3 regions of the Paenibacillus sp. JNUCC31 genome follow, and region 2 is predicted to be linked to each of the others. Evidence: a T-box and tRNA genes for the amino acid it is inferred to sense, from the RefSeq annotation. Region 2 holds a T-box; the other regions hold tRNA genes.
What was found. The T-box of region 2 lies ahead of tyrS (tyrosine--tRNA ligase). A T-box ahead of a tRNA ligase gene usually reads a tRNA of that ligase, here a tRNA-Tyr.
Positions count from the first base shown of each region.

Region 1 (9,808 bases), 3.3 Mb from region 2:
GCTTGCTTTTGCATGGAGCTTGTTCTTTGAAAACTAGATATCGAAACGAAAAATGCGAATTAGAACATTCCTTTTTAGCTGAACTTGTGTAAACAAGTTTCAATAAAAACGGTAGATTGCATGAGCGAGTGATCGAAATGGAGCGACTTTTGGCTTTGGACGCAGTCCAAAACAAGTGGAGCGACAGCTCGAACACGAGCGATATGGTTAAGCTACTAAGAGCACACGGAGGATGCCTAGGCGCTAGGAGCCGATGAAGGACGTGGCGAACAACGAAACTGCCTCGGGGAGCTGTAAGCAAGCTTTGATCCGGGGGTGTCCGAATGGGGAAACCCAGCTGGGGTAATGTCCAGTTACACCTAACTGAATACATAGGTTAGTGTGAGGCATACCAGGGGAACTGAAACATCTAAGTACCCTGAGGAAGAGAAAACAATAGTGATTCCGTCAGTAGCGGCGAGCGAACGCGGAGAAGCCCAAACCAGAGAGCTTGCTCTCTGGGGTTGTGGGACGTCTCACATGGAGTTACAAAGGAACCGGTTAAGTGAAGAGGTCTGGAAAGGCCCGCCAAAGAAGGTAAAAGCCCTGTAGCTGAAAGTCTGTTCCCTCCGAGACGGATCCCGAGTAGTGCGGGGCACGTGAAACCCCGTATGAATCCGGCAGGACCATCTGCCAAGGCTAAATACTTCCTAGCGACCGATAGTGAAGCAGTACCGTGAGGGAAAGGTGAAAAGCACCCCGGAAGGGGAGTGAAATAGAACCTGAAACCGTGTGCTTACAAAAAGTCAGAGCCCGTTTTAGGGGTGATGGCGTGCCTTTTGTAGAATGAACCGGCGAGTTACGTTCCCGTGCAAGGTTAAGGTGAAGAGCCGGAGCCGCAGCGAAAGCGAGTCTGAATAGGGCGATGTAGTACGTGGACGTAGACCCGAAACCGGGTGATCTACCCCTGTCCAGGGTGAAGGTGCGGTAACACGCACTGGAGGCCCGAACCCACGCACGTTGAAAAGTGCGGGGATGAGGTGGGGGTAGCGGAGAAATTCCAATCGAACTCGGAGATAGCTGGTTCTCCCCGAAATAGCTTTAGGGCTAGCCTCGGAAAACAGAGTCGTGGAGGTAGAGCACTGATTGGGTGCGGGGCCCGCAAGGGTTACCAAGCTCAGTCAAACTCCGAATGCCATAGACTTACTTCCGGGAGTCAGACAGTGAGTGCTAAGATCCATTGTCAAAAGGGAAACAGCCCAGACCATCAGCTAAGGTCCCCAAGTGTGTGTTAAGTGGGAAAGGATGTGGAGTTGCACAGACAACCAGGATGTTGGCTTAGAAGCAGCCACCATTGAAAGAGTGCGTAATAGCTCACTGGTCGAGTGACTCTGCGCCGAAAATGTAACGGGGCTAAACACACCACCGAAGCTATGGCTTGATGCTTGCATCAGGGGTAGGGGAGCGTTGTATAAGGGTTGAAGGTGTACCGTAAGGAGCGCTGGACATTATACAAGTGAGAATGCCGGTATGAGTAACGAAAAGATCAGTGAGAATCTGATCCGCCGAAAGCCTAAGGGTTCCTGAGGAAGGCTCGTCCGCTCAGAGTAAGTCGGGACCTAAGGCGAGGCCGAAAGGCGTAGTCGAAGGACAACAGGTCGAAATTCCTGTACCACCGTAAGCCGTTATGAGCAATGGGGGGACGCAGCAGGGTAGTGACGCGGACTGATGGATGTCCGTCTAAGCAGTGAGGCTGATGTGTAGGCAAATCCGCACATCGTAAGGCTGGGCTGTGATGGGGAGCGAAAATTATAGTAGCGAAGGTCATGATCTCACACTGCCAAGAAAAGCCTCTAGCCAGGTGATGGTGCCCGTACCGCAAACCGACACAGGTAGGCGAGAAGAGAATTCTAAGGCGCGCGGAAGAACTCTCGTTAAGGAACTCGGCAAAATGACCCCGTAACTTCGGGAGAAGGGGTGCCCGGTAGTGTGAATAGCACGAGGGGGCCGCAGTGAAAAGGCCCAAGCGACTGTTTAGCAAAAACACAGGTCTGTGCGAAGCCGTAAGGCGAAGTATACGGGCTGACGCCTGCCCGGTGCTGGAAGGTTAAGGGGAGCGGTTAGGAGCAATCCGAAGCTGTGAACCGAAGCCCCAGTAAACGGCGGCCGTAACTATAACGGTCCTAAGGTAGCGAAATTCCTTGTCAGGTAAATTCTGACCCGCACGAATGGCGTAACGACTTGGGCGCTGTCTCAACGAGAGATCCGGTGAAATTTTAATACCTGTGAAGATGCAGGTTACCCGCGACAAGACGGAAAGACCCCATGGAGCTTTACTGCAGCTTGATATTGAATTTGGGTACGATCTGTACAGGATAGGTGGGAGCCTTTGAAGCGTGAGCGCCAGCTTGCGTGGAGGCACCGTTGGGATACCACCCTGATCGTATCTAGGTTCTAACCTGGTACCGTAATCCGGTGCGGGGACAGTGTCAGGTGGGCAGTTTGACTGGGGCGGTCGCCTCCTAAAGAGTAACGGAGGCGCCCAAAGGTTCCCTCAGAATGGTTGGAAATCATTCGAAGAGTGCAAAGGCATAAGGGAGCTTGACTGCGAGACCTACAAGTCGAGCAGGGACGAAAGTCGGGCTTAGTGATCCGGTGGTACCGCATGGAAGGGCCATCGCTCAACGGATAAAAGCTACCCTGGGGATAACAGGCTTATCTCCCCCAAGAGTCCACATCGACGGGGAGGTTTGGCACCTCGATGTCGGCTCATCGCATCCTGGGGCTGAAGTAGGTCCCAAGGGTTGGGCTGTTCGCCCATTAAAGCGGTACGCGAGCTGGGTTCAGAACGTCGTGAGACAGTTCGGTCCCTATCTGTCGTGGGCGTAGGAAATTTGAGAGGAGCTGTCCTTAGTACGAGAGGACCGGGATGGACGTACCGCTGGTGTACCAGTTGTTCCGCCAGGAGCACCGCTGGGTAGCTATGTACGGAAGGGATAAGCGCTGAAAGCATCTAAGCGTGAAGCCCCCCTCAAGATGAGATTTCCCAGTATGTAAGACCCCTTGAAGACGACGAGGTAGATAGGCTGGGGGTGGAAGTGCAGCAATGCATGGAGCTGACCAGTACTAATCGGTCGAGGGCTTATCCAAATATGCAGGTTGTAATCGCAGGTTTCGTTTCGGATCTAGTTTTCAGAGAATAAACTCTGAATGTAAGGCTAAGCTAAGCGTTTGGTGGCGATGGCGGAGGGGTTCCACACGTACCCATCCCGAACACGACCGTTAAGCCCTCTAGCGCCGATGGTACTTGGACCGCAGGGTCCTGGGAGAGTAGGACGCCGCCAAGCGAAACCCCTTTGGGGTATTTTTTTTCGATTTTTCATAAGGGCCCTTAGCTCAGTTGGTTAGAGCGCACCTCTGATAAGGGTGAGGCCGGTGGTTCGAGTCCACCAGGGCCCATAGTAATACCAGATATACTAGAGTATATGGGGCCATAGCTCAGCTGGGAGAGCGCCTGCCTTGCAAGCAGGAGGTCAGCGGTTCGATCCCGCTTGGCTCCACCATTCCCTGATAGCTCAGTTGGTAGAGCACTCGACTGTTAATCGAGTTGTCACAGGTTCGAGTCCTGTTCGGGGAGCCATTAAGGCCCGTTGGTCAAGGGGTTAAGACACCTCCCTTTCACGGAGGTAACAGGGGTTCGAATCCCCTACGGGTCATAGCTATATCTATTAGCTTAAATAAGGGATGAGAATCCCAAAGGTTCGTCGGAGGATAAGTTTCGTTAGCAATTGCTACGCAGTCTCGAACGAAGTGAGAGTATCCCCTACGGGTCATAAATATGGAGGCTTAGCTCAGCTGGGAGAGCATCTGCCTTACAAGCAGAGGGTCGGGGGTTCGATCCCCTCAGCCTCCACCATATAGTTTTCTGAATAACGACGCGGGGTGGAGCAGCCCGGTAGCTCGTCGGGCTCATAACCCGAAGGCCGCAGGTTCAAATCCTGCCCCCGCAATTATACTTTCTTCATTGAAAGTGATCTGGAACCGTGGTGTAGTTGGCCTAACATGCCTGCCTGTCACGCAGGAGATCGCGGGTTCGAATCCCGTCGGTTCCGCCATCTTGATTTTGCTTCAGGGATGAGAATCCGTTTTTGGGTTCGTCGGAGGATTCACTTCGAGAGCATCAACTTCGCAGTCTCGAACGAAGTGAGAGTATCCCGTCGGTTCCGCCATTAATCCAATAATTAAATAAGGCTCGGTAGCTCAGTCGGTAGAGCAGAGGACTGAAAATCCTCGTGTCGGCGGTTCGATTCCGTCCCGAGCCACCATTTATCACAACTTCATATGCCGGTGTAGCTCAACTGGTAGAGCAACTGACTTGTAATCAGTAGGTTGGGGGTTCAAGTCCTCTCGCCGGCACCATGTAATCCTGGAGGATTAGCGAAGCGGCCAAACGCATCAGACTGTAAATCTGCTCCCGTACGGGTTCGGTGGTTCGAATCCATCATCCTCCACCAGTTATATGAGTCATTAGCTCAGTTGGTAGAGCACCTGACTTTTAATCAGGGTGTCGAAGGTTCGAGCCCTTCATGACTCACCATTATATGCGCGTGTGGCGGAATTGGCAGACGCACTAGACTTAGGATCTAGCGTCTTTGACGTGGGGGTTCAAGTCCCTCCACGCGCATCCTTTATAAGCGGACGTGGCTCAGCGGTAGAGCATCGCCTTGCCAAGGCGAGGGTCGCGGGTTCGATTCCCGTCGTCCGCTCCAATATTTTGCGCCCTTAGCTCAGCTGGATAGAGCGTTTGACTACGAATCAAAAGGCCGGGAGTTCGAATCTCTCAGGGCGCGCCATTATAACTTCATATGCCGGCGTGGCGGAATGGCAGACGCGCTCGACTCAAAATCGAGTGGGAAACCGTGGAGGTTCGAGTCCTCTCGCCGGTATAGATAACGGGATGTAGCTCAGCTTGGTAGAGCACCTGGTTTGGGACCAGGGGGTCGCATGTTCAAATCGTGTCATCCCGATCTTTATATGCGGGTGTAGTTCAATGGTAGAACTTTAGCCTTCCAAGCTAATAGCGTGGGTTCGATTCCCATCACCCGCTTTATAGAAACGCAAAAAAGAGATGGTTGCTGCCATCTCTTTTTTGCGTTCTTTGGCGTTTTTAGCAGTCCCCGGATACTTCCCTTCATGGTTAAAAACGTAATCGAAACATCGCTGGAACAGCAGTTAGCATTATTAAAATACGATGTGGATATACCAGGTCTGATTTTATTTTTTAAAACGCTTACAAATATATCTTGCCTTATCCTTCCCCCTGTAATACTATATCAATTAAGCGCTTAACCTATAGGGGTAAGGCGCTTAAACTTAGCTGGATTAAGCGCTTAACCCGTAAAGGGAAGGGAGATGTTCAATCACATGAAAACAATTAGACTGACCATGGCTCAGGCACTGCTCCGATACCTAGATCAGCAATATATTTCGGTTGATGGGGTGGAAACCAAGTTTGTGAAGGGTGTCATCGGCATTTTTGGACACGGCAACGTAACTGGCATTGGGGAAGCACTGGAGCGCAGCCCGGGAAGCCTGACGTATATGCAGGGCAAAAATGAACAGGGCATGGTTCATACAGCAGCGGCCTATGCCAAGCAGAAGAACCGCAGACAGATATATGCGTGTACCACATCCATTGGTCCCGGTGCACTGAACATGATTACCGCAGCGGCAACAGCAACGGTCAATCGGATTCCTGTTTTATTGCTTCCAGGTGATAACTTTGCCACGCGTGAGCCAGATCCCGTTTTGCAACAACTGGAGGTCAGCGGGGACTATACAATTTCAGCCACTGATCCGTTTAAGGCGGTCAGCAAATACTGGGATCGTATCGTGCGTCCCGAACAGCTGATGATCGCTGCCACGCAGGCAATGCGTGTGCTGACGGACCCGGCAGAGACAGGCGCAGTAACGCTGGCGCTGCCGCAGGATGTGCAGGCAGAGGCGTACGATTACCCTGAATCGTTCTTCGCCCGTAAGGTGCATTACCTGGACCGTCGCCCCCCGGTTCAGGCTGCTATTGAACGGGCAGCGCAGCAGATTGCCCGGGGTAGGAAGCCGCTGATCATTGCAGGCGGCGGTGTGTTGTATGCCGAGGCATCTATGCAGCTGGCTGAATTCGCCGAGGCATTTGGCATTCCGGTTGCCGAGACGCAGGCTGGCAAGAGTGCTTTGCCGTGGAGCCACCCACTTAATGTGGGGGCCATCGGCGTTACCGGCTCCCTGGCTGCCAATAGGCTCGCCAGGGAAGCGGATGTAGTGATCGGCGTCGGAACCCGGTTTTCGGATTTTACGACGGCGTCCCGGTCTGCTTTTCAACATCCTGAAGCGACTTTCATCAATATAAACTTGAACGGCATGGATGCTGCCAAACTGGGTGGTGAGGCAATTCTGGCGGATGCACGGGAAGGTTTGCAAGCTTTGCAAATCGCTTTACAGGAACGGCAATACCGCAGCGGTTACGGAACATCCGAGATCGCCGAACTGCGGGATGAATGGAACACCGAAGTGGATCGGCTCTATGGGCTACAACATGAGTCGGGGCTGGCACAGACCACCGCGGTCGGTATCGTGAACCGGACCATTGACCCTTCTTCCGTCATTGTGTGTGCAGCAGGAAGTTTACCTGGAGATTTACACCGTCTGTGGCGTGCGGCTGCACCGAAAACATACCACATGGAGTACGGCTTTTCCTGTATGGGCTATGAGGTGAGCGGGGCATTCGGGGCGGCTCTCGCTGAGCCGGATCGTGAAGTCTATGCCATGGTGGGTGATGGCAGCTACCTAATGCTGCATTCTGAACTGGTGACGAGCTTGCAGGAACAGAAGAAAATGACCATTTTGCTATTTAACAACAATGGATTCCAGTGCATTCATAATCTGCAGCGAGAGCATGGGAGTGATGGGTTCGGCAATGAGTTTCGCTATCGGGAATCGGAGAGTGGAAGACTTACCGGGGATTACATGCCTATGGATTTTGCGGCACATGCCCGCAGCCTGGGAGCCAAAGCCTACAAGGCAGAGACGGCAGAGCAGTTAGAGCAAGCGATCAGGGATGCACGGAATGAGACTGTGACCACACTGATCGAAATTCCGGTTGTGCCTGGAACCAATGCAGGCGGATATGAGTCGTGGTGGAACGTGGGCGTACCAGAGGTATCCACCGAGGAAAAGGTGGTAACTGCACATCACGCAATGCAGATAAATCGAGGGAAAGCCAAGCTCGTTTAATTGCCCGTTTTGTATAAATTCAAGGCTTTTTTCAGTAAGCAAGATTTAGATCGGAATATTTCTATTCGTCTAGGTTGTATGAGAGAGTTAAGACGAATGATTCAAAGTGCAAAGTGCTAAACTCGGCACACTGCACTGAATGATGCAAAAATGTTGAACCACAAAAGGAGACGTGGAGCCATGAACAAGCTGCCATTTCAGCTCGGGATTCATCCGATCAACTGGGTCGGAGAGGATGTAAAGGAGCATGGTGATGCAACAACATGTGAACAGATTCTCGATGATATTCAACGCCTCGGACTAACCGGTACGGAGATGGGACGTAAATATCCCACCAATCCAGACTTATTGCGGGAGGAACTAGGCAAGCGGAACATACGCCTCGTTTCCCAGTGGAAATCGGTATTGTTCTCCGACCCGGCGTATCGTCAGTCTGAGCTGGACAGCTACCGAAGACATGCTGAATTTCTGCAATCGATGGGCAGTACGGTGATTAGCACCGCAGAAGTGGGAGGGTCCCTGCATTTTGATCCAAGGCGGACACCGCATGAAAATGAAGTGCTGAGACTCAATAAATCCGAATGGGAAATTCTTGCTGAGGGATTGAACGAAGCAGGAGCCATTGCCCGTGAGTACGGGTTGAAGCTGACATATCACCATCACGGCGGCACGGTAGTCGAGCAGCCGGAGGAAATCGATAAACTGATGGGGCTGACTGACCCATCGCTTGTTTATTTGCTCTATGACACAGGCCATGCCTACTACGGTGGAGCCGACCCGCTAACGCTCTTGCGCAAACATTATGACCGGATTGCCTATATCCACCTTAAGGATATCCGTCCACAAGTTCTGGACGAAGCGCGAGCTGAACAGTCCGATTTTGTTGGCTGCATTCGTAGAGGGGTATTCACGGTCCCTGGAGATGGCTGTATTGATTTTGCACCGATTCTGCAGGAACTAATTACCCGGGGGTATGATGGCTGGGCAATGCTTGAAGGGGAGCAGGACCCGGCGATTCACAATCCGTATGAGTATGCGCGGCGATCCTTGCAATATATGGAGTCCTTGAACCCATAGAGTGGGTAAAGGCATGGCAGTCCGGAGAGGAATATAGTTTACGACGAGAAATTCTGATCCAACTTTGCGTGAATGTTTTATTTATGACTTGCTGATACCATATGAGTTTCCATTTCATCTTTCATGGTCTAACAACATAACTGTGACGAAACCTGAATGTTAAATTCGCAGCTCTAAATTAAATATCCATATGAACATGCGATATCCCATCACAGAAAGGGGTTCAAATGCAATGACCTACGTATCCTTTCCTGATTCCAGGAAGATGGATTTCACCGCAATCGGCCGTCTGTGCATCGACTTGAATGCCAATGAGATCAATCGCCCGATGGAAGAGACGATGACGTTTACGAAATATGTAGGCGGTTCTCCGGCCAATATCACGATCGGCATGTCCAGGCTCGGCATGGAGACTGCTTTTATCGGCAAAATCGCGAATGACCAGATGGGCAGATTCATTAACAGCTATCTGGAGCGGAACGGGATCGATACGTCAAATGTGGTAACGGACGATACCGGAGCAGTGACAGGGCTTGCTTTTACCGAGATCAAAAGTCCAACCGACTGCAGCATTCTAATGTACCGGGATAATGTGGCTGATCTATTATTGCAGGCCCGAGAGGTAGAGGAGCAGTTAATTGCCGATTCCAAAGTACTGTTGATCTCAGGCACAGCCCTTGCCCAGAGTCCATCGCGAGAAGCGGTATTCCAGGCCCTGACGTATGCAAAAAAGCATGGCACCATCATTGTATTCGATCTGGACTATCGTCCCTACACATGGGCATCTGACGAAGAAACAGCGGTCTATTATAACCTCGCAGCTGAGAAGTGCGATATCATCCTGGGCACACGTGAAGAGTTCGACATGATGGAGACGTTTGACCACAATCCAGACCATAGCGATCAGGTGACCGCGCAAAAATGGTTCGATTTCTCAGCTCAAATTGTTGTCATTAAACATGGCAAGGAAGGCTCCATAGCCTATACAGGTGAAGGGTTATCTCATCAAGCGGACAGCTACCCTGCGCGTGTTGTGAAGACGTTTGGGGCGGGTGATTCTTACGCGGCGGGATTTCTATACGGGTTGATGCAAGGGTGGACGATTGAACGCAGCATGGCGTTTGGCAGTGGGGCCGCAAGTATCGTTATTTCCAGCCATAGCTGCTCGGATGCGATGCCGACAGTGGAACAGGTGAATGACTATATTGAACGCTGCAATCGCGGCGAAATTACGGCGTCTTGAAGCGTGTTGAAATAATTAAATCACTTAGAGAACGTAAAATATATTTGGATTACTTGGAGTAGTTTAGAGTAACGCACATATGAGCGAAGGGAGACAGGGCTATGGGAAAAGGGATATCGAAAGCGTCAGCAACAGCGACAATGGTTCAAAACTGGATCGGGGGTGCCTGGGTGACCCCGGCGGCAACCCGTACAGAGCCGGTCGTGAATCCGGCTACAG
Region 1 covers NZ_CP062165.1:3,721,320-3,731,127, forward strand. Annotated here, with positions in the region: rRNA gene JNUCC31_RS16000 (23S ribosomal RNA) at 206-3,129, shown strand; rRNA gene rrf (5S ribosomal RNA) at 3,210-3,326, shown strand; tRNA gene JNUCC31_RS16010 (tRNA-Ile) at 3,365-3,438, shown strand; tRNA gene JNUCC31_RS16015 (tRNA-Ala) at 3,467-3,542, shown strand; tRNA gene JNUCC31_RS16020 (tRNA-Asn) at 3,544-3,619, shown strand; tRNA gene JNUCC31_RS16025 (tRNA-Glu) at 3,624-3,695, shown strand; tRNA gene JNUCC31_RS16030 (tRNA-Val) at 3,820-3,895, shown strand; tRNA gene JNUCC31_RS16035 (tRNA-Met) at 3,916-3,989, shown strand; tRNA gene JNUCC31_RS16040 (tRNA-Asp) at 4,017-4,094, shown strand; tRNA gene JNUCC31_RS16045 (tRNA-Phe) at 4,229-4,304, shown strand; tRNA gene JNUCC31_RS16050 (tRNA-Thr) at 4,323-4,398, shown strand; tRNA gene JNUCC31_RS16055 (tRNA-Tyr) at 4,408-4,493, shown strand; tRNA gene JNUCC31_RS16060 (tRNA-Lys) at 4,501-4,576, shown strand; tRNA gene JNUCC31_RS16065 (tRNA-Leu) at 4,583-4,663, shown strand; tRNA gene JNUCC31_RS16070 (tRNA-Gly) at 4,674-4,748, shown strand; tRNA gene JNUCC31_RS16075 (tRNA-Arg) at 4,756-4,832, shown strand; tRNA gene JNUCC31_RS16080 (tRNA-Leu) at 4,847-4,925, shown strand; tRNA gene JNUCC31_RS16085 (tRNA-Pro) at 4,933-5,006, shown strand; tRNA gene JNUCC31_RS16090 (tRNA-Gly) at 5,016-5,086, shown strand; gene iolD (3D-(3,5/4)-trihydroxycyclohexane-1,2-dione acylhydrolase (decyclizing)) at 5,404-7,269, shown strand; gene iolE (myo-inosose-2 dehydratase) at 7,450-8,346, shown strand; gene iolC (5-dehydro-2-deoxygluconokinase) at 8,579-9,589, shown strand; gene JNUCC31_RS16110 (CoA-acylating methylmalonate-semialdehyde dehydrogenase) at 9,691-9,808, shown strand, end outside.
Region 1: it encodes a tRNA-Tyr, which carries the amino acid that the T-box ahead of tyrS (tyrosine--tRNA ligase) is inferred to sense. The anticodon was not compared.

Region 2 (9,808 bases):
CTTTCGTACTGCGGAACATGTCGTCTCCGCTTAAGTGCGCGATGGAGGTATGACCGAGATCAAGCAGATGCTTCGTAGCGGCATAACCGCCCTTGTAGTTGTCGATTGTTACAGAGAAAGCATCATTCTCCGGCTTCTGATTGTCGATTAGGACATAAGGAATATTGCGCCGCTTCAGTTCCACGATGTAGTTATCCTCTTCTATAGGCGAGAGCAGAATAAGACCGTCCACCCGGTCCTCCTGGATCAGGTAATGGGTTTCATCGGAGCCAATGCCGGTAGAGACCGAAACGGCAAGAAAATAGCCGTGAAGTGAAAGCACTTCGTTCAACTCCTTAACGACGGCGTCAAAGAAGGAGTCCTGAAGAGTGGTCATGATCAAACCGACGATTCCTGTCTTGCCGCGGGCTAAACTCCGCGCGGCAGCGTTAGGACGGTAATCAAGCTCCTTGATCGCCTCCAGAACCTTTTGCCTATTTTTCTCTCGCACGGATTCGGCACCGTTTAAGACGCGTGAGACTGTCACAACGGACAGCCCTGATTTTTTTGCTACATCAAATATACTAACCTTCATTGTTTATTCTCCTTGCGGCAGATTTTCCGTACTTTACATTGACTTAACACTAGTATACATGTACGGAGCCCTGGCCGCGAAGCTATTTTAAGAGATGCACCGCCCCTTGCGGGACGGCACAACGTATAGCGTTAACGTTTGATAATTTCCATGACCTTTTTCTGAATCGTCGGCATCACTTGTTCAACGGTTTTGTGTCCGGTATCGATCGGCTGCATCTCGTTGATGAACATGTCGTTGATCTGAGAATAGTGGGTGATCAGGTGGTTATAGGATTCAAATCCGTATTTCACAGCGCCTTCGTACACCTTCTTCACATCTGCCGGATCAATGCCATCAAAATGCTTGTAATAGGTTTCGGCAGCCTTCGTATTTACAGGAGGGTTGCCGCCGCTCAGGTCGATGGATTTTTCCTGCACCTCGTCGCTGACCAGATATTTGATCCATTCAAAGGCTTCCTTCGGATGTTTGGAGCCCTTCAGAATCAAGAGCGGATCGACGAACAGCACACTGCGGACCTTGTCATTGCCGCCGGCAGGCACGGCAGCTACACCAACCTTGAATGGGAAGTCATTCGAGCCGGCAAGGCTCCAGGAGCCGCTGACGGTCATACCCACTTTGCCGGTTACGAATGCATCGCCGTTTTGTCCCGCTACGCTCTTGCTCCATTCTGTTGTCGGGGACACTTTATCTTTTAAGATCAGGTTAAACAGCTTGTTATAGGCTGCGATGACTTCCGGCGAATCGAAATGAGTCTCGGATGGTACGCCGCCGTTGGTCCAGGTATCCGGGGAGTACGGTTCAGCTCCAAAATAGAGCGGGCGCATATCGCGCTCGGACCATGTGAAGTCAACGCCATATTGGGTTTTGGCAATATCGCTGGACACATGCGTCATTTGCCTGGCGTCTTCGATCATTTTGTCAAACGTCCAGCTCTTGTCCTCGTAGTCGCTTGGAGGATAAGGAACGTTGGCAGCATCGAACATATCTTTGTTGTAGAGCATCAGAGTGACATACATATTGACCGGAATACCGTAGACATGATCTTTGACGGTATAGATTTTCATAAGGTCATCCGGGATGTTATAGTCGGATGCTTTAAATCCATCTTCCTGAATAATGTCGTTCATGTCGAGCAGCATGTCTTTGTTGTAATACTCCGCAAAACCGCCGTAGCCATAATGGCTTGTGACGTCAGGAGATTTGCCGCCGGCAATTAGCGTTTGGAGCTTACTGTCGAACTGCTCGTAAGGAGCTTTTTCTACTTTCACCTTAATGTTCGGATGTTTGGCTTCAAAGTCCGGAATCAGTTTTTCAATAAACGTGCGGTCCTCGGAATCAATGGTATAGTGCGTTATGGTTACTTGCTCGCCTGAGGAGCTGGATTTAGCGCTATCGCCGTTGTTACCGGGCGCTACATCTCCCGCTGATTTGCCACCGCTGCAGCCGGACAGTGCCAAAACAACGAGCATGCTGGTCGCAAGCAAAAGTGCAAAAGTCTTTTTGTTCCTTATCCTTTTCATGAACTACGTCCCCCATATATTCAAGTTTTTTTGCCGCCCCTACGGCGGGGTCTTTACTTGATGCCTGTAAGAACAATTCCTTCCACAAACCGCTTCTGGGCTATCGCAAACAGGGCCACGATTGGCAGCATGGCGAGCACGGAGGCAACCATAAGCAGATGCCATGGCGGAATTCGAAAACGCGAAGATGTAAAGGAAGACATACCGACCGGAAGTGTGAACTTATCCGATGAGCTTAAATAGAGAACAGGTGTCAAAAGGTCGTTCCAGCTGTAGATGAAGGCAAAGATTGCAACCGTAGCAAGCGCCGGACCAGACAGAGGCAAAGCGATTTGCCGCCACATACGGAACTCGCTGCAGCCATCGATGCGTCCGGCGTCAAACAGCTCATCCGGCAGTGTGGAAAAGAACTGGCGCAGCAAAAAGATGTTGTATGCCGAACCGAAAAACGCAGGGACGATCAGCGGCAGAAAGGTATCGATCCAGTTCAGCTTGGAAAAAAGAATGAACTGTGGAATCATAATCGCCGGATAGGGAAGCATCATCGTACTGAGCATGAGCATGAACCACAGGTTGCTGCCCTTGCCCCGGTATCTGGCGAAGCCATAGCCAGCAAGGGCTGACGAAAGCAGGGTGCCGACAACGGTCAAAATGCCGATAAAAAGACTGTTCATATACATTTGACTGAAATTCAGCGTGTCGAAAATTTCTCTGTAGTTGCTCCACTGCCAAGTTTCCGGCAGAAAGGACGGAGGAAACTTTAACAGTTCCTTCTTCGATTTCAGTGAGGTCGAGACCATGAAAAACAAAGGCAGGAGCATGAGAAAGGTGGTGACCAGCAGGGCAATGAAACTGGCAATGCTGACCGCATCGATTTTGCGCCGGCGTTTATTCACAGAAGGTGAAGCCTCTGGGCCGGCAGTCGGAATTGTACTCATTTACGTCCGCCCCCTTCATAGTGAACATAGCGGTTCGAGAGTTTAATAATGATTGCCGTAAACGCCATAACGACGATCAGCAGCACCCACGCGAGTGCGGATGAGTATCCTGCCCTGTATTCCTTGAAGGCACTGGTGTACAGGTTGTAAACGTAGAACCAGGTCGAGTAGTTTGGACCGCCTTGGGTCATTACGTACGCCTGAGTGAATACCTGGAAGGAATCGATGACGCCCATAATCAGCTGGAACAAAAGTACCGGTGAAATCATGGGCAGCGTTACGTTCAGGAAAATCCGGAAGCGTCCCGCTCCGTCAAGCTTGGCGGCTTCCACAAGACTGGCAGGAACGCCCTGAAGTCCTGCAAGGAATAGAATCATGCCTGAACCCACCGTCCAGAAGGACATAATCATCAAAGCGTAAAGTGCATAATCGGGACTCATGAGCCAAGATGGGCCGCTAATGCCGAACCAGGACAGCACGTAATTGAACAGACCGATCGATGGGTTGAAAATCCAGTACCACAGCAGGGACATCGCCACACCGGATACCATGCTCGGAAAATACATGGCGGTTCGAAAAAATCCGCGGAACGGTATTTTTGTATTGAGCAGGAGAGCAAATCCGAGTGCCAGCAGCAGTTGGATCGGTACACTGATAAATGTATAGCGCACCGTTACGACAACTGATTTCCAAAACAGGTCATTGTGAAACATTTCGTTGTAATTCGCGAGTCCGACATATTTCGGCGGGTGGATAATGTCATAGTCCGTGAAGCTGTAATAAAGGGACGACAGAATCGGATACAAGGCAAACACGAGAAAACCGATAAGCCATGGAGAGATGAAGAGGTACAGGTAAAATGTCTGCCGCCGGCTTTCGCGATGGGTCAAGGAAACACCAACCTTTCTATGGGATATAAAATTATAACGCTTTAACTTTCGGAGTGAAGTTTTCCATAGGTATAGGTTTCATATGATGTTAGTTAATCGAAAGTTAAAGTGCTTTAACTTTATTATCCGAACTGATGACATTATCATAGTGGATGATTTCTCAATTATCAACCCTTTTTTTGGAAGGGTGAAAGCGCTATCTTATTTGAGAGTACCGAAGTTCTTTCAGGACGCCTGACAATGGCTGATTCAGAAAGGTTTGCGGTGGATTTTCAAGCTTTCGGAAATTAACGAAATTTCTTTGGAGGAGTTTCGCAAAAGGGATATAAATATGCTAAAGTTTCATCATGAACAAGTTATATGTTCTTTCAGTTGAATTTCCATGCGACTACATAAATGAGCATTGGTGCACAAGGCTATACTAAAATCAGGGGATATCCCTTGGTTACAGAAAAGGAGTTGTGATCACATGCAACAAGAAACGCTGAACAAAGGATGGCATTTTGACAACAGTTATGCGCGTCTGCCGCAAACCTATTTTACAAGGCAGGAAGCTGAACCTGTCGAATCACCGAAGATGATTATCTTCAATACTTTGCTTGCTGCCAGCTTGGGGCTGAATGCTGAGACTCTTAATAGTGATGAAGGGGCAAACATTTTTGCAGGGAACCTGATCCCGAAAGGGGCTGAGCCTCTGGCTCAGGCTTACGCAGGACATCAGTTCGGTAATTTTAATATGCTTGGTGATGGGCGGGCTTTACTGCTGGGTGAACAAATTACGCCACAGGGCGAGCGGGTGGATATCCAGTTGAAAGGTTCAGGGAGAACGCCCTATTCCCGCGCAGGTGATGGACGTGCTGCTGTTGGACCCATGCTGCGTGAATACATTATTAGTGAAGCGATGTATGCACTAGGTGTTCCAACTACACGAAGTCTGGCAGTGGTATCGACGGGAGAAAATATTATACGTGAAACAGAACGGCCTGGTGCAATATTAACGCGCGTTGCTTCCAGTCATTTGCGCGTAGCGACCTTTCAATATGCAGCAAGATGGGGATCCATCGAGGATCTTCGAGCATTGGCTGATTATACGTTGCAGCGTCATTTTCCTGATATCGCTGAAGCGGAGAATCGCTATCTTCTATTGCTTCAGGAAGTGATTAAACGTCAGGCATCTCTCATTGCCAAATGGCAACAAATTGGGTTCATCCATGGTGTGATGAACACGGATAATATGGCTATTAGTGGTGAGACGATTGATTATGGGCCATGTGCGTTCATGGATGCCTACAATCCGGCCACGGTATTTAGCTCCATTGACACGCAAGGACGATACGCCTATGGAAATCAACCGTATATTGGTGGCTGGAATCTGGCGCGATTTGCCGAAACGCTGCTGCCACTTTTGCATGAAGATGAAGAACAGGCTGTGCAGATCGCCCAGGATGCCATTGCACAGTTCTCTGAGCTGTATCATCATGACTGGCTCTCCGGTATGCGTTCCAAATTGGGCTTGTTGAATGAAGAGGCTGAGGATGAATCGCTCATCAGAGATCTTCTTGAACTCATGGAGGAGCATAATGCAGACTACACGAATACTTTCCTGGCATTGACCTTTAATGCGTTGGAGGATACGTCCTGGTTTAAAACTTCAGAGTTTGCTGGATGGAACGAACGGTGGCAGATGAGATTAGGCAGGCAGACGGAAACGAAGGAAGTATCGCATCAATTGATGCGAGATAGCAACCCGGCCGTGATTCCACGGAATCATCGGGTAGAAGAAGCGCTTGAACGAGCGGAGAATTATGGAGACCTTGGTGCGATGGAAAAGCTTCTTGCTGTTCTGGCAAACCCGTACGCGCATTCCCCTGAACAAGCTGAATACGCCGAACTGCCTGCACAATGCGATACTTCGTACCAGACGTTCTGTGGAACCTGATTGAAGAACAGAGATGATGAAGAGGCTGCCGATGGCAGCTTTTTCATATCTTTTTCAAGAAAAATCAATAGTAGATTATTAAATCTACCCTATTCAGGCATTAGCAAGAATGATTGGGACGGTCATTGGAGGCCAGATTTATGAGGGGGGTTATTTGAGGTAGCCCTTTTTGTTATCATGTTAAGAAAAGATTCCAACGGGGTTCTTACTGAATTCAGAGAAATATAGTTCCACTAATAAATGGAATTTTTTACTTTTTGAAGTGGGTGATTTCATGTCCATCCTACGAAGCAAACAAGAAATTGCAGAAATTCTTATACAGTTGCTTGAACCGACGTCCTTCGGCAGAAGACAGATGGAGAACTATGTTAACCGCTTGTTCGAGACCTTTAAATGGGAGGGCGTCCCATATGTAGAGATTGGTAGCGATGCGTACATTGTTCGTATATACGAACGGGGTATCGTCATGTTGGAAAAACGGTTGAAGCAGACAGATGAAGTGATCTACTGGTTGCTGGAGGATATCATTTTTACGGCGGCGCATGTAGAATTGCTGGAACGACATGGTGCTGATAATAAACGGACACATTTGAACTATACGAACGAAGTGAACCAAGAATTGGGTCGAAGTGTTGAGGAGGCTTTTCACCAGATTGGTGATCCATTTTTACACTGGCATCAGACAGGCAAACGTCAGGAGCTTGAGAGGCCGAAACCAAGAAAAGAGAGGTGATTGATGTGAGTGAACAGGATGTCCATGATGTCCATGATGTATGGTATGAATATGCGGTATCTTTTGTTGGGAAAAAGAATGAATCTGCCCAGGGTTGGGCGGCGTTAACACCAAATGAACAGGAAATTGCAGCATTATGGCTGTTAGAGACGGATGCCTTTAACGGTGGCTTTTTGCAGTTTTTTTGCAACTGGGGTGAAGAGGCATACCTTTACGCGTTGCGGGCATTACAAGTCATTGGTGCTGCTCAAGTGTCGGATATAATCAAGTCAGCATATGGCTGCATTGAGCATTTGGAAGAGGATGAACGGCTTACTCAGCTGTGGGATATACCTCAATTTCTAACAACGGAACAGGAGCAGCTGCTGGATGCGTTGGATCAGCAATTTTGGAACAATGAGGATCAGATCCCGCAAAAGGCATATGAATATTATCATGGGAAGTTGAACATGATGTCTTTATAAATTTTGGTACAGGCACTTATCTGTTGTTCTATCCAAAGATTGTATACTTGGCCTTGCAATGATGTTAACGTTCAGCTATACTGGCTATAAATTAAATACATGAATTACGTTGATAGAGCGCAGTAGCGGCTTTGTCCCTGTTACAGAAAGTCAGGGGTTGATGGAACCTGATACATACAAGGGCTGCGAATTACACTCTGGAGTACTTGGGTAATGCCAAGCGGAATGGCAAACGATATTTTGCCGAAAGCGGTATGGACAGCGTGTAAGCTGTTGTCTGTGCAAGTTGGGTGGTACCACGGTTATCATAATCGTCCCTGTGTCTATTGAAGACAAGGCGGCGATTTTTTTGTGTCCAAAAAAAGTCCCACCCTGCTTAACTCTTGATGAATTCGCGTAAATCATGGCCTATTACCAATGCATAGAGAAGGGGTTGTTCGTTTTGAATATTATTGATGAACTGGAATGGCGCGACGCCATTAACCAACAAACAGATGCGGAGGGTCTGCGTGAGCTGACCGAGACTACGTCGGTATCCTTATACTGTGGGGTTGACCCTACCGGTGACAGCATGCATATTGGACATTTGATTCCATTCATGATGCTGAAACGTTTTCAAAACGCCGGCCATCGTCCGGTCATTCTGATTGGTGGCGCAACAGGTACCATTGGTGATCCGAGTGGTCGTCAATCGGAACGTTCACTGCAAACGTTGGAAGAGGTTCAGGCGAATGTGGATGCGCTGACTGCACAAATGAAAAAGCTCTTCATAACGGATGGCGACAATCAGGTTCGCTTGGTCAACAACTACGACTGGACACATAAAATCAATGTAATTGAATTTTTGCGTGACTACGGTAAGAACTTTAATCTGAACACGATGCTGGCCAAAGACGTAGTTGCGAGCAGACTGGAAGACGGCATTTCGTTTACCGAGTTCTCCTACCAGATTCTCCAATCGCTCGATTACCTGCACCTGTTCCAACATGAGAATGTACAGCTGCAAATTGGCGGTTCCGATCAATGGGGTAACATCACAAGCGGCCTAGATCTGATTCGGAAAAAAGAAGGGTCTGAAGCCAAAGCTTTTGGTCTGACGATTCCGCTTATGCTCAAAGCAGACGGTACCAAGTTCGGTAAATCCGCAGGCGGGTCCATCTGGCTTGATCCGAATAAAACGACTCCATTTGAATTCTATCAGTTCTGGGCGAACACGGATGACCGCGATGTCATTAAATACCTGAAATACTTCACGTTCCTGAGCAAAGAAGAAATTGAAGCTTTGGCGGACAAGGTAGCAGCCGAGCCGCACAAGCGTGAAGCACAAAAGGCACTTGCGGAAGAAATGACGAAGTTTGTGCACGGTGATGACATGCTGGAGCAGGCAAAACGCATTACCGCCGCACTGTTCAGCGGAGATATTCGTTCTCTTACTGCGGACGAAATCGAGCAGGGTTTCAAGGAAATGCCAACCTTCGAAACCGATGGTGAAGCGAAAAATATTGTGGACTGGCTCGTGGATCTGGGCTTGGAGCCATCCAAGCGTCAGGCACGTGAGGATGTCACCAAAGGAGCAATCTCCATGAACGGTGAGAAGATTACGGAGCTGGAATTCACGGTCTCTGCAGAGCACGCAATTGGTGGCAGATTCATTATTATCCGCAAAGGCAAGAAAAACTACAGTCTGGTGAAATTGAAGTCGTAATCTGTAGTCATCGGATGAATCTTGGGAGAATTTTGCGAAGAAGTTAATCTTATCTTCCCAAGACACAAAAGAACCGCCTCCATACATGTCAATGACATCATGGAGACGGTTCTTTTTACATTCCATCTGCAAATGGTTTATGGTTTATTGATTTACAATCGCTGTGATCTCTTCATCCAGATCAAGTCTTACATTCTCACGGTAAGCCCGAATGTCGTATTCACTGTGCAGGTAGCGCAGGATTGCTTCGATCATATTGGATTCGACCAGGTATTGACTGCGTCCTTGAATCCAGACTTCAGCGGAATATCCCGTATCTTCTTCCCAGCTCAGTTCCACATTGACATCGGTTGGGCGCACACCCTTGCGTTCAGCCATGTGAATACAGATCGCGTTGACAATTTCATCCATGCTCAGAACCATAGAGATTAGTACCGTCCGTTTCTGTTACGGTCATCATCATCACGATCATTACGGCGGTCATAACGACCATCCGCTGCCGGTTTACGACGATTCGTAATGGCTCTGAACAGGGCCATCGCGAGCATCACGATCAACATAATTGCAGCCACGTTTACGAGCAATCCAAGAATGTTACCCAAAGCTCCCATGCCGCCGAACAATCCGCCGAACATCATACCTGCCAGACCACCCAGCATCATGCCTTTCATAAATCCACCGCCACCGCCGAAGAATCCGCCACGGTTCGTTGCTGCTCCATTGCTGGAGTTGTTATTTGTGTTTGATTTGCTCACGTTGGAATCGGATTTCTTAGGTGTATTGGTGTAACTTTTCGTACCCGATTTGAAACCGCCACCACGTCTAGCATCAGCAGAATCCGGATTTGCGACTCCGACTGTTGCGAACAACAATGTAAAGGCCATGAAAACCATCATGAGATGTTTAATTCCGAATTTGTTCTTCATTGTAAAGATCGTAACCCCCCGATTAATTTGTTTGATTCGCCCAAAAATGGACCTTACTCAGTTAATACGGTCAACTTGCAGGATCGTTTCAAATTTTGTTTAATTTTCTGAAATAC
Region 2 covers NZ_CP062165.1:433,088-442,895, reverse strand. Annotated here, with positions in the region: gene JNUCC31_RS01790 (LacI family DNA-binding transcriptional regulator) at 1-574, opposite strand, end outside; gene JNUCC31_RS01785 (ABC transporter substrate-binding protein) at 706-2,097, opposite strand; gene JNUCC31_RS01780 (carbohydrate ABC transporter permease) at 2,151-3,035, opposite strand; gene JNUCC31_RS01775 (carbohydrate ABC transporter permease) at 3,032-3,925, opposite strand; gene JNUCC31_RS01770 (protein adenylyltransferase SelO) at 4,395-5,864, shown strand; gene JNUCC31_RS01765 (Imm63 family immunity protein) at 6,139-6,597, shown strand; gene JNUCC31_RS01760 (DMP19 family protein) at 6,603-7,061, shown strand; T-box leader at 7,162-7,383, shown strand; gene tyrS (tyrosine--tRNA ligase) at 7,504-8,766, shown strand; gene JNUCC31_RS01750 (YxcD family protein) at 8,911-9,189, opposite strand; gene JNUCC31_RS01745 (hypothetical protein) at 9,195-9,692, opposite strand; gene JNUCC31_RS01740 (PadR family transcriptional regulator) at 9,792-9,808, opposite strand, start outside.

Region 3 (9,808 bases), 1.8 Mb from region 2:
CTTGCTTGCAAGATCGACGCTGAGAAATCGGTACATGTCTTCGGACCGTATGATTTCAATGCGCAAATGAGATTTTAATCTCGTCAGATTCAAAATGAGCTAATCGCTCTTTTCAATACTTTATTGGAGAGTTTGATCCTGGCTCAGGACGAACGCTGGCGGCATGCCTAATACATGCAAGTCGAGCGGACTTGATGAGAAGCTTGCTTCTCAGATGGTTAGCGGCGGACGGGTGAGTAACACGTAGGCAACCTGCCCTCAAGTTTGGGACAACTACCGGAAACGGTAGCTAATACCGAATAGTTGTTTTCTTCGCCTGAAGAGAACTGGAAAGACGGAGCAATCTGTCACTTGGGGATGGGCCTGCGGCGCATTAGCTAGTTGGTGGGGTAACGGCTCACCAAGGCGACGATGCGTAGCCGACCTGAGAGGGTGATCGGCCACACTGGGACTGAGACACGGCCCAGACTCCTACGGGAGGCAGCAGTAGGGAATCTTCCGCAATGGGCGAAAGCCTGACGGAGCAATGCCGCGTGAGTGATGAAGGTTTTCGGATCGTAAAGCTCTGTTGCCAGGGAAGAACGCTTGGGAGAGTAACTGCTCTCAAGTGACGGTACCTGAGAAGAAAGCCCCGGCTAACTACGTGCCAGCAGCCGCGGTAATACGTAGGGGGCAAGCGTTGTCCGGAATTATTGGGCGTAAAGCGCGCGCAGGCGGTCATTTAAGTCTGGTGTTTAATCCCGGGGCTCAACCCCGGATCGCACTGGAAACTGGGTGACTTGAGTGCAGAAGAGGAGAGTGGAATTCCACGTGTAGCGGTGAAATGCGTAGATATGTGGAGGAACACCAGTGGCGAAGGCGACTCTCTGGGCTGTAACTGACGCTGAGGCGCGAAAGCGTGGGAGCAAACAGGATTAGATACCCTGGTAGTCCACGCCGTAAACGATGAGTGCTAGGTGTTAGGGGTTTCGATACCTTGGTGCCGAAGTTAACACATTAAGCACTCCGCCTGGGAGTACGGTCGCAAGACTGAAACTCAAAGGAATTGACGGGGACCCGCACAAGCAGTGGAGTATGTGGTTTAATTCGAAGCAACGCGAAGAACCTTACCAGGTCTTGACATCCCTCTGACCGGTACAGAGATGTACCTTTCCTTCGGGACAGAGGAGACAGGTGGTGCATGGTTGTCGTCAGCTCGTGTCGTGAGATGTTGGGTTAAGTCCCGCAACGAGCGCAACCCTTGATCTTAGTTGCCAGCACTTCGGGTGGGCACTCTAAGGTGACTGCCGGTGACAAACCGGAGGAAGGTGGGGATGACGTCAAATCATCATGCCCCTTATGACCTGGGCTACACACGTACTACAATGGCCGGTACAACGGGCTGTGAAGCCGCGAGGTGGAACGAATCCTAAAAAGCCGGTCTCAGTTCGGATTGCAGGCTGCAACTCGCCTGCATGAAGTCGGAATTGCTAGTAATCGCGGATCAGCATGCCGCGGTGAATACGTTCCCGGGTCTTGTACACACCGCCCGTCACACCACGAGAGTTTATAACACCCGAAGTCGGTGGGGTAACCGCAAGGAGCCAGCCGCCGAAGGTGGGATAGATGATTGGGGTGAAGTCGTAACAAGGTAGCCGTATCGGAAGGTGCGGCTGGATCACCTCCTTTCTATGGAGAATCGTTTCCTGTAACGGAAACATTCAAATACAAGTCTTCAGGAAGCATGCTTCCGAAGCGAGCTTTACTTCGTAAAGCTTTTCACTCACTCGTTGCTCAGTTTTGAGAGCTCAAACTCTCAAACAGCTTGCTTTGCATGGAGCTTGTTCTTTGAAAACTAGATATCGAAACGAAAAATGCGAATTAGAACATTCCTTTTTAGCTGAACTTGTGTAAACAAGTTTCAATAAAAACGGTAGATTGCATGAGCGAGTGATCGAAATGGAGCGACTTTTGGCTTTGGACGCAGTCCAAAACAAGTGGAGCGACAGCTCGAACACGAGCGATATGGTTAAGCTACTAAGAGCACACGGAGGATGCCTAGGCGCTAGGAGCCGATGAAGGACGTGGCGAACAACGAAACTGCCTCGGGGAGCTGTAAGCAAGCTTTGATCCGGGGGTGTCCGAATGGGGAAACCCAGCTGGGGTAATTTCCAGTTACTCACAACTGAATACATAGGTTGTGTAGAGGCATACCAGGGGAACTGAAACATCTAAGTACCCTGAGGAAGAGAAAACAATAGTGATTCCGTCAGTAGCGGCGAGCGAACGCGGAGAAGCCCAAACCAGAGAGCTTGCTCTCTGGGGTTGTGGGACGTCTCACATGGAGTTACAAAGGAACCGGTTAAACGAAGAGGTCTGGAAAGGCCCGCCAAAGAAGGTAAAAGCCCTGTAATTGAAAGTTGGTTCCCTCCGAGACGGATCCCGAGTAGTGCGGGGCACGTGAAACCCCGTATGAATCCGGCAGGACCATCTGCCAAGGCTAAATACTTCCTAGCGACCGATAGTGAAGCAGTACCGTGAGGGAAAGGTGAAAAGCACCCCGGAAGGGGAGTGAAATAGAACCTGAAACCGTGTGCTTACAAAAAGTCAGAGCCCGTTTTAGGGGTGATGGCGTGCCTTTTGTAGAATGAACCGGCGAGTTACGTTCCCGTGCAAGGTTAAGGTGAAGAGCCGGAGCCGCAGCGAAAGCGAGTCTGAATAGGGCGATGTAGTACGTGGACGTAGACCCGAAACCGGGTGATCTACCCCTGTCCAGGGTGAAGGTGCGGTAACACGCACTGGAGGCCCGAACCCACGCACGTTGAAAAGTGCGGGGATGAGGTGGGGGTAGCGGAGAAATTCCAATCGAACTCGGAGATAGCTGGTTCTCCCCGAAATAGCTTTAGGGCTAGCCTCGGAAAACAGAGTCGTGGAGGTAGAGCACTGATTGGGTGCGGGGCCCGCAAGGGTTACCAAGCTCAGTCAAACTCCGAATGCCATAGACTTACTTCCGGGAGTCAGACAGTGAGTGCTAAGATCCATTGTCAAAAGGGAAACAGCCCAGACCATCAGCTAAGGTCCCCAAGTGTGTGTTAAGTGGGAAAGGATGTGGAGTTGCACAGACAACCAGGATGTTGGCTTAGAAGCAGCCACCATTGAAAGAGTGCGTAATAGCTCACTGGTCGAGTGACTCTGCGCCGAAAATGTAACGGGGCTAAACACACCACCGAAGCTATGGCTTGGATCGACTTCACTGCTTCTTTGAGGCGGTGTTTACCACAAGGACATTTTTGTCTGACAAGAGATGATATCTTGGATGACCAAATGCTTCCCAGGGGATAAACACAGGACTTCGAAGCTGGAGTGAAGTCGATCCAGGGGTAGGGGAGCGTTGTATAAGGGTTGAAGGTGTACCGTAAGGAGCGCTGGACATTATACAAGTGAGAATGCCGGTATGAGTAACGAAAAGATCAGTGAGAATCTGATCCGCCGAAAGCCTAAGGGTTCCTGAGGAAGGCTCGTCCGCTCAGGGTAAGTCGGGACCTAAGGCGAGGCCGAAAGGCGTAGTCGAAGGACAACAGGTCGAAATTCCTGTACCACCGTAAGCCGTTATGAGCAATGGGGGGACGCAGCAGGGTAGTGACGCGGACTGATGGATGTCCGTCTAAGCAGTGAGGCTGATGTGTAGGCAAATCCGCACATCGTTAAGGCTGGACTGTGATGGGGAGCGAAAATTATAGTAGCGAAGGTCATGATCTCACACTGCCAAGAAAAGCCTCTAGCCAGGTGATGGTGCCCGTACCGCAAACCGACACAGGTAGGCGAGAAGAGAATTCTAAGGCGCGCGGAAGAACTCTCGTTAAGGAACTCGGCAAAATGACCCCGTAACTTCGGGAGAAGGGGTGCCCCGGTAGTGTGAATAGCACGAGGGGCCGCAGTGAAAAGGCCCAAGCGACTGTTTAGCAAAAACACAGGTCTGTGCGAAGCCGTAAGGCGAAGTATACGGGCTGACGCCTGCCCGGTGCTGGAAGGTTAAGGGGAGCGGTTAGGAGCAATCCGAAGCTGTGAACCGAAGCCCCAGTAAACGGCGGCCGTAACTATAACGGTCCTAAGGTAGCGAAATTCCTTGTCAGGTAAATTCTGACCCGCACGAATGGCGTAACGACTTGGGCGCTGTCTCAACGAGAGATCCGGTGAAATTTTAATACCTGTGAAGATGCAGGTTACCCGCGACAAGACGGAAAGACCCCATGGAGCTTTACTGCAGCTTGATATTGAATTTGGGTACGATCTGTACAGGATAGGTGGGAGCCTTTGAAACGTGAGCGCCAGCTTGCGTGGAGGCACCGTTGGGATACCACCCTGATCGTATCTAGGTTCTAACCTGGTACCGTAATCCGGTGCGGGGACAGTGTCAGGTGGGCAGTTTGACTGGGGCGGTCGCCTCCTAAAGAGTAACGGAGGCGCCCAAAGGTTCCCTCAGAATGGTTGGAAATCATTCGAAGAGTGCAAAGGCATAAGGGAGCTTGACTGCGAGACCTACAAGTCGAGCAGGGACGAAAGTCGGGCTTAGTGATCCGGTGGTACCGCATGGAAGGGCCATCGCTCAACGGATAAAAGCTACCCTGGGGATAACAGGCTTATCTCCCCCAAGAGTCCACATCGACGGGGAGGTTTGGCACCTCGATGTCGGCTCATCGCATCCTGGGGCTGAAGTAGGTCCCAAGGGTTGGGCTGTTCGCCCATTAAAGCGGTACGCGAGCTGGGTTCAGAACGTCGTGAGACAGTTCGGTCCCTATCTGTCGTGGGCGTAGGAAATTTGAGAGGAGCTGTCCTTAGTACGAGAGGACCGGGATGGACGTACCGCTGGTGTACCAGTTGTTCCGCCAGGAGCACCGCTGGGTAGCTATGTACGGAAGGGATAAGCGCTGAAAGCATCTAAGCGTGAAGCCCCCCTCAAGATGAGATTTCCCAGTATGTAAGACCCCTTGAAGACGACGAGGTAGATAGGCTGGGGGTGGAAGTGCAGCAATGCATGGAGCTGACCAGTACTAATCGGTCGAGGGCTTATCCAAATTGCAGGTTGTAATCGCAGGTTTCGTTTCGGATCTAGTTTTCAGAGAATAATCTCTGAAGCATATTCCCTGATAGCTCAGTTGGTAGAGCACTCGACTGTTAATCGAGTTGTCACAGGTTCGAGCCCTGTTCGGGGAGCCATATGGAGAGGTGTCCGAGTTGGCCGAAGGAGCACGATTGGAAATCGTGTAGGCGCCACAAGCGTCTCGAGGGTTCGAATCCCTCTCTCTCCGCCATAGTAAGGCCCGTTGGTCAAGGGGTTAAGACACCTCCCTTTCACGGAGGTAACAGGGGTTCGAATCCCCTACGGGTCATATTTAACTTCAAAAAAGAAGTTGATTTTCACAGCAGTTTTATGATAAGATCATAAATGTGTTGTTCGGAGGCTTAGCTCAGCTGGGAGAGCATCTGCCTTACAAGCAGAGGGTCGGGGGTTCGATCCCCTCAGCCTCCACCATATAGCTTTTTAAATAACGACGCGGGGTGGAGCAGCCCGGTAGCTCGTCGGGCTCATAACCCGAAGGCCGCAGGTTCAAATCCTGCCCCCGCAATTATACTTTCTTTCAAGAAAGTGATCTGGAACCGTGGTGTAGTTGGCCTAACATGCCTGCCTGTCACGCAGGAGATCGCGGGTTCGAATCCCGTCGGTTCCGCCATTTTTGCTCTACATGAGGAAGCTGTTCACTAGATCTGATATATGGCCGACGCCCTAGATAAAGTGTAACGTTTCAGGATTAAACTTTATTATGGCTCGGTAGCTCAGTCGGTAGAGCAGAGGACTGAAAATCCTCGTGTCGGCGGTTCGATTCCGTCCCGAGCCACCATTATAACTACAACTTCATACGCCGGTGTAGCTCAACTGGTAGAGCAACTGACTTGTAATCAGTAGGTTGGGGGTTCAAGTCCTCTCGCCGGCACCATGTAATCCTGGAGGATTAGCGAAGTGGCCAAACGCATCAGACTGTAAATCTGCTCCCGTACGGGTTCGGTGGTTCGAATCCATCATCCTCCACCAGTTTTATAGGGGCATAGTTTAAAGGTAGAACAACGGTCTCCAAAACCGTTGGTGTGGGTTCAATTCCTGCTGCCCCTGCCAATTAATTTTTAGAACATACCGTATTATGGCGATCGTGGCGAAGTGGTTAACGCACCGGTTTGTGGATCCGGCATTCGGGGGTTCAATTCCCCTCGATCGCCCCTTTGTTTTTTTTGGGGATTAGCCAAGCGGTAAGGCAACGGACTTTGACTCCGTCATGCATAGGTTCAAATCCTATATCCCCAGCCATTATGCGGACGTGGCTCAGCGGTAGAGCATCGCCTTGCCAAGGCGAGGGTCGCGGGTTCGATTCCCGTCGTCCGCTCCAAAATATGGCGCCATAGCCAAGTGGTAAGGCACAGCTCTGCAAAAGCTTTATCCCCAGTTCGAATCTGGGTGGCGCCTCCAGTATATATGCCGGCGTGGCGGAATGGCAGACGCGCTCGACTCAAAATCGAGTGGGAAACCGTGGAGGTTCGAGTCCTCTCGCCGGTATATCTAATAGACCTACAGATTGCTTCTGCAATTTGTAGGTCTATTTTTTTGGTTATTTCGTTTCCGTTTGTGTTACAAAGGTGCATTTTCTTATATATTGACGTATAGTCTGATTAGGTATATTGTAGATAAGTAAAGTCTTTGTTTAGATTTATTAAAGATATTAGAGCTCCCTGAAGTTCTTTGTTTTGAGTTTATTAAACGTTATTGTTTAATTCTATGCTTATTAAAGAAAAGGAGTGAAGCACGTGTCTGAGGAAAAAGAAGTATCCAAGTATGCTGAAATTTTATTCGATCTGGCTGCATGGGAGGAAGCGTGGAAGAATCAGTCGACAGAATCACAATACAAACAGAAGAGTTCCTCACCGGACAAAGAAGAAGCATTTGAACGATGGGCCAGGGAATATCATCAACAGTCGTTTACTGAACAGGGAAAGCAAAGATCTGAACGCATTATAGGATGGATTGAAAATCAGGGAGTAGATCTTAATGATTTATCGATATTGGACATTGGAGCAGCCTCAGGTATCTTTACCATCCCCTTTGCAAACAGAGGAGCAACGGTTACAGCTGTAGAACCATCGAAACTGCTCAATTCATTAATGAAAGAGACGATTCCACCGTCCTTACAATCCAGTATAGATATTGTGTCAGAACGGTTCGAGGATATATCGATTCAGGAAAAGAACTGGGAAAAGAAATATGACTTCGCATTTGCATCCATGTGCCCGGCGATGTCGAATTGGGAAACGATTGAACAGGCGATCAGCACTGCCCGAAAATATGTTTATATTAGCACGATGGCCGGAGCGAGAGAGCACTCACTAATAGATGATCTTAAAGAGGTACTGGGTGTCTACCCAGCATATAACGCGGGAGATATGGGATATATACAACAGCTGCTATACCTGAAAGATTATTCTTATACCACCTTAATCACCAAAGAAACAAGTTATATTGAGATGTCTGTTGAGGAAGTTGTTGATAAGCTACAGGAATGGCTTAGCACGCACGAACTGCCAACGGGTGAAGGTTCTCTTGCCCTGGCTGAGGAATATGTAAGAGACACTTACAAGGAGGGTGTGGTTACATTCTCACGCGGAGGGAAGTTCGGTAAAATTCTGATTCAATTGGAGCAACCGAATATGAAAGTTGTACGTACCCAAGAGCAGTAAATCATATGCTGTAATAAACATTATAGATGAAGTGAAAAGGGAGCAATTATACTGCTCCCTTTTTGATGGTTATATATAGAACAACGTTCTTTCGCTAAGCAACATTAACTTCTTCTATAAATAGACCACGTTTACTTCATCCCCAAAAGTCCTGTTTACTTCTTCAAGGACACAGATCAGCTTTTTGCTTACGCTCTCTGTATTGTCCAGGCGTAATCCCTTCCCATTTTCGGAAAGAACGAATAAAGTTCTGGGGGTTATTATAACAAAGGCGTGCGGCGATATCCTTAACCGTTAGGTCGCTTTCATCCAGCCACTTTTTAGCCATACTGAAGCGGTACTTCGTCAGATACTCACTGAATGCACAGCCTGTCTCTTTACGGAATACACTACTTAGATAGTTTGCATTGTAGTGAAGTCTTGATGCGCACTCCTCCAACGTCAGATCTTTATCGTACTCTTGTTGAACCATGGCTATCATTTTCTCGGATATATGTTGATATTGGGCATACTGTCTTTCCTTTAATATGAGAATGATCGGGTTGATAATATGGTCGTTAAACCATTGTTCTACCTCGGCAGCGTACTGTAGAGCATGAAGTTCATTGAAAATTGATCCATGGCCTTGGGAGATCTGTCCCAGTCGTATACCAGATTCCTGCATTATCTGCAAAATATGTGTCAGCAATCGGTTAAGCGCTACCTGATATTCTTCTGGTGTACATTCTACGCCAAACAGTACTTGAAGCAACTGGTGGAGAAGAGAGGCGGAGTATGCTTCATCTGCGCTTTGGATAGCCTGTATGAGCTTATATTCCAGTGATTCGGGATAATGCAGTGACCAAGTGGGTGTACGATGATCAATTGCTTCAAATTGAAAGATAATGCCTGTGCCCAGTTTCATGCGATGCTTGAGCGCTTCAAGGGCCTCTGTATAGGCCTGCGGTATTTGCAATAGGGAGGTATGGGGCTGACTAAATCCAATGCTTACTTGAAGGTTAAGGATCTCCCTGATCTGATGTTGTAGTTGTTCTGTTAACGTATACAGTTGCTTTGAAAAACGAACATGATCTTGTTCAGAGGTACCGAGGATCGTGACGACGGCGTGTTCATATACAACAGGGAGCAGCTGTTGTTCAGCAAGTATGCTCTCCTCCAGTATATTTTGAATGGCGAATAGCAGAAGATCCCGATCCTTGGCATTATATTTGGTGTGATTCAAGAGATCTGCCTGCACTGTCACAACGGCTATTTGTTGCCATTCTTTAAGATGTGATTCATATCCATATTCCCCCAGTGAATCATGAATAGTGGCTGGTGCATTTTTGCCCAGAAGCAGGTTGATTAGAAAATGAGTATGAATCTGCAACTTATATTGATTTAATTTGTTTTCAAGCTGAGATTGGGATGCCGACAGTTGTGAAACGCCAGCTCTGATTTGCTCGAATTCATCCATATGAAATATAGAAATGGTTTTATAATGACCTTTGGACCATCGTTTGTCACCAAGTTGTATAAGAAGTTGACGAATTGGGATGTGCATTCGCCTCGATCCGATCCATGATAGCAACAGTGAAAGAAGTAGCATAGCAACGCTGATATACATGGTGTGTAACCCGATCTGAACATACTCATGGGTAAGGATGTTTGTAGGCGAAATGAGAATATAGGTCCATCCTTTTAGAGAAGAGTGCGTATAGGACAACGAGTAATCAGTGTCTGCAATACGTACCTCACGTTGACCTGAAGAGGCAGCTAACGCACGCATAGATAACAATTCACTAAAGTTGTCCCTCGAATCGTTGTCCCATATTCCTGCTGTGGCCAGAGGCTGTCCAATATAACTGGGATCGGGATGAACCATAATACGTTGTTCACGATTCAGAATGATAAGTCCAGCGGCAGAACTGTCCAGAGAATCCTCTTCCAGTGGTTTTTGCAGTGAACATGCAGGAATTCCAGCAATTAGAGCCGCATCGGAAGAAGCATCTACATTGGGTATCGATCTGGCAAGTGCAATATGATAGATGCATCCTGAGTTCATTAT
Region 3 covers NZ_CP062165.1:2,194,551-2,204,358, reverse strand. Annotated here, with positions in the region: rRNA gene JNUCC31_RS09560 (16S ribosomal RNA) at 121-1,668, shown strand; rRNA gene JNUCC31_RS09555 (23S ribosomal RNA) at 2,007-5,054, shown strand; tRNA gene JNUCC31_RS09550 (tRNA-Asn) at 5,121-5,196, shown strand; tRNA gene JNUCC31_RS09545 (tRNA-Ser) at 5,200-5,291, shown strand; tRNA gene JNUCC31_RS09540 (tRNA-Glu) at 5,298-5,369, shown strand; tRNA gene JNUCC31_RS09535 (tRNA-Val) at 5,437-5,512, shown strand; tRNA gene JNUCC31_RS09530 (tRNA-Met) at 5,533-5,606, shown strand; tRNA gene JNUCC31_RS09525 (tRNA-Asp) at 5,634-5,711, shown strand; tRNA gene JNUCC31_RS09520 (tRNA-Phe) at 5,804-5,879, shown strand; tRNA gene JNUCC31_RS09515 (tRNA-Thr) at 5,900-5,975, shown strand; tRNA gene JNUCC31_RS09510 (tRNA-Tyr) at 5,985-6,070, shown strand; tRNA gene JNUCC31_RS09505 (tRNA-Trp) at 6,078-6,151, shown strand; tRNA gene JNUCC31_RS09500 (tRNA-His) at 6,180-6,252, shown strand; tRNA gene JNUCC31_RS09495 (tRNA-Gln) at 6,266-6,340, shown strand; tRNA gene JNUCC31_RS09490 (tRNA-Gly) at 6,345-6,419, shown strand; tRNA gene JNUCC31_RS09485 (tRNA-Cys) at 6,426-6,499, shown strand; tRNA gene JNUCC31_RS09480 (tRNA-Leu) at 6,508-6,586, shown strand; gene JNUCC31_RS09475 (class I SAM-dependent methyltransferase) at 6,835-7,761, shown strand; gene JNUCC31_RS09470 (helix-turn-helix domain-containing protein) at 7,925-9,808, opposite strand, start outside.
Region 3: it encodes a tRNA-Tyr, which carries the amino acid that the T-box ahead of tyrS (tyrosine--tRNA ligase) is inferred to sense. The anticodon was not compared.